Regions from separate parts of the Paractinoplanes brasiliensis genome, predicted to be linked through region 1. Evidence: predicted binding sites of a transcription regulator. Region 1 holds the regulator's gene; the other holds the start of a gene.
The links. The regulator HrcA, encoded in region 1, represses chaperone genes, less so after heat shock. The targets are predictions, from matches to a motif close to GGTTNGCACNCTCNNNNNGAGNGTGCNAACC.
Positions count from the first base shown of each region.

Region 2: C8E87_RS19020 (FmdB family zinc ribbon protein) is a predicted target of HrcA. The motif match lies at 1,674-1,704, and genes of this name have one in related genera.

Region 1 covers NZ_SNWR01000001.1:2,042,884-2,046,447, reverse strand. Annotated here, with positions in the region: gene hemW (radical SAM family heme chaperone HemW) at 1-543, shown strand, start outside; gene C8E87_RS08900 (DUF4870 domain-containing protein) at 579-1,217, opposite strand; gene hrcA (heat-inducible transcriptional repressor HrcA) at 1,369-2,391, shown strand; gene dnaJ (molecular chaperone DnaJ) at 2,409-3,548, shown strand.
Region 2 covers NZ_SNWR01000001.1:4,216,680-4,220,243, reverse strand. Annotated here, with positions in the region: gene C8E87_RS19030 (sensor domain-containing diguanylate cyclase) at 1-750, opposite strand, end outside; gene C8E87_RS19025 (5-formyltetrahydrofolate cyclo-ligase) at 832-1,464, shown strand; gene C8E87_RS19020 (FmdB family zinc ribbon protein) at 1,727-2,113, shown strand; gene C8E87_RS19015 (hypothetical protein) at 2,575-3,189, shown strand; gene C8E87_RS43740 (hypothetical protein) at 3,241-3,417, opposite strand; gene C8E87_RS19010 (translation initiation factor 2) at 3,482-3,564, shown strand, end outside.

The DNA of each region.
Region 1 (3,564 bases):
GCGTTGATCGTCGAGGACGGCACGCGGATGGCGGCCCGGATGCGGCGTGGCGAGATTCCGTACCCGTCGGACGATGTGGCCGCCGACCGCTACCTGGCCGCCGAGGCCGCTCTCAGTGAGGCCGGTTTCCAGTGGTACGAGGTGTCCAACTGGGCCACCGGCGACGAGGCCCGCTGCCGGCACAACCTGCTCTACTGGACCGGCGCCGACTGGTGGGGTCTCGGGCCGGGGGCGCACAGCCACGTCGGCGGGGTGCGCTGGTGGAACGTCAAGCATCCGGCGGCGTACGCGGGAAGGCTTTTGCGGGGTCTCTCGCCGGGGCAGGGGCGCGAGCTGCTCAGCGCCGAGGACAGGCACGTCGAGGACGTGATGCTGCGGGTGCGGCTGCGTGAGGGCATCGGGCTCGATCGGGTCGACCCGGTGGGCGCCAAGCAGGCTCTGGCCAACGGGCTGATCGACGCCGACGCGTACGAGGAAGGGCTTTTGATCCTGACGCTGCGGGGGCGGCTGCTGGCCGACGCCGTGATCAGGGACGTGGTCTGACGCGCCGGGCCCCGTACCCGGCGCGGCCGGCCACGCTACTTGATCAGGTTGATGGAGAGCGGGTAGTTGTACGGCTCGTTGTTGCTGGCCTTCACGCCGGCGATGACGCCGAACACGATGGCGATGAGCGCGGCGATCGGGATGATCACGAAGCCGATGACGGCGCAGGCGGTGACCCAGCCGATCAGCGTGACGACCGACCACACGATCTGGAAGTTGAGGGCCTTGACCGCCTCGGCCCGGACGGCGGGGGACTGGTTGCCCTTGGCCAGCATGGCGATCAACGGCACGATCCAGCCGGACAGGCCGCCGCCGACGAGAGCGCCGAGCGCGCCGCCGAAGTGGGCGATCATGATCCAGGTCTTGTCGTCCTGGTTGGGCGCGGCGCCGTAACCGGGCTGCTGGTAGCCGTACGGAGGCGGCGGGCCGCCATAACCTGGGCCGCCGTAGCCGGGGCCACCGGACGACGGCGGCGGGCCACCGTAACCGGGACCGCCCGACGACGGCGGCGGGCCACCGTAGGACGGGCCACCGGACGACGGCGGCGGGGCGCCATAGGGAGGCGGCGGAGGGGGTGTCGAACCCGAGACCGGGTCGTTAGCCGCATAAGGGTTGAACGGCGTGGTCGGATCGTACGGATTACCTTCACCGGGCGGGCGAGGTGGTTCAGTCATGGCTGACACCGTAGAGCCGCAGTTCAATGCGGTCGAGGGCGACTCGCTGATCAAGTCGGGGAACAGACACCGCATTCGATCATCGCGCTCCCGACGGCGGCGACGTAGACTGGCACTCTGTCCGCGGGAGTGCCAAGAGGGAGGGGTCATTGTGAGTCTGGATGACCGCAAGCTCGAGGTGTTGCGGGCGATCGTCGAGGACTATGTCGAGACGCAGGAGCCGGTCGGCTCGAAATCGCTCGTCGAGCGGCACCAGCTGGGCGTGTCCCCGGCGACCGTGCGTAACGACATGGCGGTGCTGGAGGAAGAGGGCTACATCCGCCAGCCGCACACGAGTGCCGGCCGGGTGCCCACCGATGCCGGCTATCGGCTCTTCGTCGACCGGCTCTCCAAGGTCAAGCCGCTCACGCCGGCCGAGCGCCGGGCCATCGAGCGGTTCCTGATCGGCGCGGTCGACCTCGACGACGTCGTGCACCGCACGGTGCGCCTGCTCGCCCAGCTGACCCGTCAGGTCGCCGTCGTGCAGTATCCGTCGCTGGCCCGCTCGTCGGTGCGCCATCTGGAACTCGTGCCGATCTCGACCACGCGGCTCATGCTCGTGATGATCACCGACACCGGCCGCGTCGAGCAGCGCCTGGTCGAGTTGCCCGCCCCGGTGCCCGCCGACGACGTGACCGACCTGCGCCGCCGGGTGAACGAGAAACTGGCAGGTCAGAAGCTGGCCGACACGCCGCCGCTCGTGCAAGGTCTGGTCGACGAGTGCGGCCCCGACACCCGCGGGACCATGACTTGTCTGGCCTCCGTGCTGCTCGAGACGCTCGTCGAGCGCAGTGAGGAACGCCTCGCCTTGGCGGGCACGGCTAATCTGACACGTGGGGGTGTGCTGGACTTCCAGGGCACGCTGCGCCCCGTCCTCGAGGCCCTCGAGGAAGAGGTCATCCTGCTCAAGCTCATCGGCGAAGTGGAACCGAGCACGACCCGGGTCCGCATCGGCGACGAGAACCAGATCGACAACCTGCGGTCGGCGTCCGTGGTGAGCACAGGTTACGGCCCCGGGACGACGATCGTCGGGGGGCTCGGTGTGCTCGGCCCCACCCGGATGGATTACCCCGGCACCATCGCGACCGTGCGCGCAGTGGCACGCTACGTGGGCGACCTTTTGGCACAGAACTGACGAGGATTGCGGAGCCCGTGGCCAAGGACTACTACGGCATTCTCGGCGTGAGCCGGGAAGCCACCGACGACGAGATCAAGCGCGCCTACCGCAAACTGGCCCGGCAGTACCACCCGGACGTCAACCCCGATCCGGAAGCGCACGAGAAGTTCAAGGACATCAACGCGGCCTACGAGGTCCTCTCCGACGATCAGAAGCGCCAGATCGTCGACCTCGGCGGCGACCCGCTCGCCCCCGGTGGCGGCGCGGGCGGCGGTCCCGGCGGCGCGGGCGGCCCGTTCGTCGGCTTCCAGGACATCATGGACGCGTTCTTCGGCACGGCGGCCGGCGGCAACGCCCGCGGCCCGCGCCCGCGCACCCGTCCCGGCGCCGACGCGATCCTGCGGCTCGAGCTCGACCTGGTCGAGACGGCGTTCGGGGTCGAGGCCCCGATCACCGTCGACACCGCGGTGCTGTGCACCCAGTGTTCCGGCGCCGGCACGGCCCCCGGCACCCACCTGGCCACCTGCGACACGTGCGGCGGCCGCGGCGAGGTGCAGAGCGTGCAGCGCACGTTCCTGGGTCAGGTCGTGTCGTCGCGCCCCTGCGCCACCTGCCAGGGTCACGGCACGGTCATCCCGCACCCCTGCCCGACCTGCGCCGGCGACGGCCGCGTCCGCACCCGGCGCTCGCTCACCGTCAAGATCCCGGCCGGGGTCGAGGACGGCATGCGCATCCGCCTGGCCCAGCAGGGCGAGGTCGGTCCCGGCGGCGGCACCCCCGGCGACCTCTACGTCGAGATCCACGAACGCCCGCACGACGTCTACTCGCGCAAGGGCGACGACCTGCACTGCCGCGTCACCCTGCCGATGACCGCGGCCGCGCTCGGCACCCGCCTGACGATCAAGACGCTCGACAGCGAGGAGGGCATCGAGGTCAAGGCCGGCACCCAACCCGCGTCGACGCTGCGCATCCGCGGCAAGGGCGTGCCCCACCTGCGCGGTCAGGGTCGCGGTGACCTGTTCGTGCACCTCGACGTCAAGACGCCGACCAAGCTCACCGCCGACCAGGAACGCATGCTGCGCGACTTCGCCAAGACCCGCGGCGAGGACGTGGCCGAGCTGAGCAAACAGGGCGGCTTCTTCAGCCGGATGCGAGACGCCTTCAACGGCCATTAGGCGGCTTTCAAGGTCA
Region 2 (3,564 bases), 2.2 Mb from region 1:
CACGCGGGTGTCCAGTTCGCCGTCGGCCACCCGGTCGGCGGCCCAGGCCAGCTCACCCAGCGGGCGGGTGGTCGAGTAGGCCAGCCAGCGCGCCACCAGCACGGCGGCCAGCGCGGCGGCAAGCACGACAGCTGGGAGAAGGGCGTACAGGAAACTGGGTTTGCCCGGAGGAACGGTGAGCGTGAGACGCAGCGGCTGACCGGGCTCGGCCTCGAGGCGACGGTGCTCCCCGGCGGATTCGCCCTGATCCCCCAGCTGGATCTCGGTTCCGCTGGCGGCGGCCAGACGAGCCAGAAATTCCTGGTCGACGGCCTGCGCGGCGGTGATCAGCTCGTCACCGGCGACGGATCGGACGGATATCGCGGTGGTCGTCCCACCCACCGGGAAGGCGCAGTCCTGCCAGCCGGTGAACTCGACCGGGCGGGGCACCGGAAGCGTCATCCCGCTCGCACGCGCGTGCACCTGGGTCACGATCTTGATGTCGGTGGCCAGACCGCGTGTGATCAGCTGATCGGCCACCGCCGACCGCTCGGCCGGGGGGACCACCGCCACCGCGTCGGCCACTGCCTGAAGCTGCCGGCAGGCCGCCGCCATCCCGGTCCGCACAGTGGTGGTGGCATGGTCGAGTCGCTCGGCTGTCCGGTCCCGGCTCACCGCGGCGACAGTCAGGGCGACAAAGATGGACCCGAGCAGGACCGGACCGAGCACAACCACCAGAAAGGCAGTGGTGAGCCGGCCACGTAGCGTCACGCATCCTCCCGGAAGTGGCCCTCTTTGGAGCGATGCTGACATAGTGTGCACCGTTTGCCGGTTTTCAAAAGGGGGTGTTGCGTGCCCGATTTAACCCGTGATGCGGAAAGATCTCGCGCCGCGAAGGTTGCGCTACGCGATCGCCTCCTCACTTCCCGTCGCGCCCTGACGCCTTCGTCGCTCGCCTCCGCCGCCCTCGCCATTCAAGATCAAGCCCTTTCCCTCGTACGCCGTGACAACCACCCCACAGTGGCGGCGTACATGCCGGTGGGCCGCGAGCCGGGCGGGACCGATCTGGTGGCGTTGCTGTCCGCACGGGCCCGGGTCCTGTTGCCCGTTCTCCTCCCGGACAACGACCTCGACTGGGCTGCGTATCCGTCCGCCACCCCTTCGCGTCTGGTCGCCGCCCCCCGCGGACTGCTCGAACCCGACGGCCCCCGCCTCGGCGTCACAGCCGTCAGGGAAGCCACGCTCGTCTTCGTGCCCGCCCTGGCCGTCGACCGCCGGGGCATGCGCATGGGAAGGGGCGGCGGCTCGTACGACCGGGCACTGGCCCGTCTGACCGGCAACTCTTTCGTGGTGGCCCTGCTGCACGACGGCGAACTGGTCGACCATGTGCCCGCCGAACCACACGACCGCCCGGTGCACGCGGCAATCACCCCCGGCGGCGGCCTCACCGTTTTCGACGCCGAAGCCCCCGAGCCAGCCCGCTGACCCCAACGGTCGACCCAGGCGTCTCCGGCGACCGCCCCCTCGGACGCGACCGCCACCTTGGACGCGCCCGCCGCCGTAGACGCGACCGCCGCCGACCCGGGCGTTTCCGCCGATCGACTCCCCAGACACCCGCCGCCGACCCGGGCGTTTGGGGCGATTGACTCCTCAGACGCCCGGCCGAGTGGACGAAATGACCTCCGATGGCGCAACATTGGCACTCGGAGTTGGCGAGTGCCAGCAGCCGACCAGATCCGGAGGAGCCGTGCCTACCTACCAGTACGCCTGCACCGAGTGCGGACACCAGCTCGAGGCCGTGCAGTCGTTCTCCGACCCGGCACTGACCGAGTGCCCGAACTGCCAGGGCAAGCTCCGCAAAGTCTTCAACTCGGTCGGCATCGTCTTCAAGGGTTCGGGCTTCTACCGAAACGACTCCCGCTCCGGAAACGTGAGCGCCGAGAAGTCCAGCGGCAACGAGTCCACCAAGAAGGCCGACGCCACCAACGGCTCGTCCTCGACATCGTCCTCGGGTGACTCGTCGTCCACGTCCTCGTCGTCCACGTCCTCGTCGTCGTCCAGCTCGTCGACGTCCTCGACCACCGCGACGTCTTCCTCCTCGTCGAGCAGCTCGAAGACAGCCGCCGCTTCCTGACCCGAAGCCTCCGAACCGCGCCGGCCCGTCCCTCTCCCGGCGCGGTTCGCCATCCCCGGCGTAGCCGGTCGCACCCGCCAACCCCGGCGTAGCCGGTCGCACCCGCCAACCCCGGCGTAGTCGGCCTACCCGCCGGCCCCGGCGTAGGCGGTGGTACCCGCGACCCCGGCACGACTGGCCGTCCCCCGGCACGACTGGCCGTACCCGCCGACGGCGCTCTCCCCACCACGGCCCTCCCGCGAGACCCCCACCACGGCCCTCCCACGAGACCCCCACGGCCCTCCCCCGAGACCCCCCACCCGGGGGGCTTTGTGAACCTACGCCGCTCGCGAAGATCGGCTTGAGTTATCCACAATTCGGGGTTGTCCACAGGGCCCGAGCGAACGATCTCCCGTCTCGCCTAACGTCCGCCCCGGCGCCGCAAGACCGCGACGCCGCGGCGTCCGGAAGGGGCACGACTCATGGGCAGATCCACTGGCTCCCGGCTGGGTGCTGTCCTCCCCAAGGCGACAGGATCACCCAGCCGCAACCGCCGCGACGGGCGCCTGGATCCCGTACGCTGGCGCCGGCCGGCCACCGGCATGGTGCTGCGCCTCGCGGTGGTCGTGTTCCTGTTGTGCAGCGCCGCCCTGGTGTCGTGGTCGTCGTCGGACCCGTGCGGCAATGGCCCTCTGGCCGCCGCCGGAGGCGAGAACGGAATGCAGGCCGCAAAAGGCGATCGGGGCAGGCCCGGAGCTCAGGCAGGACCGGGGAAGGAACCCGCGACCCCGTCGGCCGCAACACCGGGCGGCATCAGCGTGCAGCCGGTCCCGTCCGGCAGCGTGGGCGTGCCCGTCCGGTTGGCCGATCCCGCCGCCCTGGCCCTGGTCCAGGCGGGCAACCGGGTTGATCTTCTGCTCCTCGACGAGTCCGGCGGCGGCGCGACACCGGTCGCCGGCTCGGCGCTTGTCCTTCAGGTCACCCGTTCCGACGACCCCGCGATCGGCGGCCTGCTGCTGGCGCTGACCCCTGACGAGGCCAAGCACGCCGTCGCAGGCCCCGGTCAGACCTTCGCCGTCCTGATCCGCCCCGGCTGACCGTCGAAGCACACCGTACGGTCGGACACGTCGAGCGGCCGCCAAGGCCGATCACCAGTGCGGCGGGCGGTCTTCCAGCAGGCGCTCATCGTTGTCGTAGGAGCGTTCGCCCCAACCGCGCTCGGTGTCGTCCCGGGTCTGGTCGGGAAGGACCGCCGCCTCTTCCGAGTCGAAATCGACCACGCGCTCGGCGTCGTTGTCGCGCTCGGGTTCATCCAGGATGTCCACGTGTACGAGGGTAGGCCCGCGCCCCTGCGGAAGTCTTCCCCCTTCAGCTGTACCGTCGGTGAACGTGAGCTCCCCCACCGGCGTCCCGGACGACGCGTACTGGCAACGACCGGATCCCGACTCGGCACCGCCCTCTCCCGGGCCGCA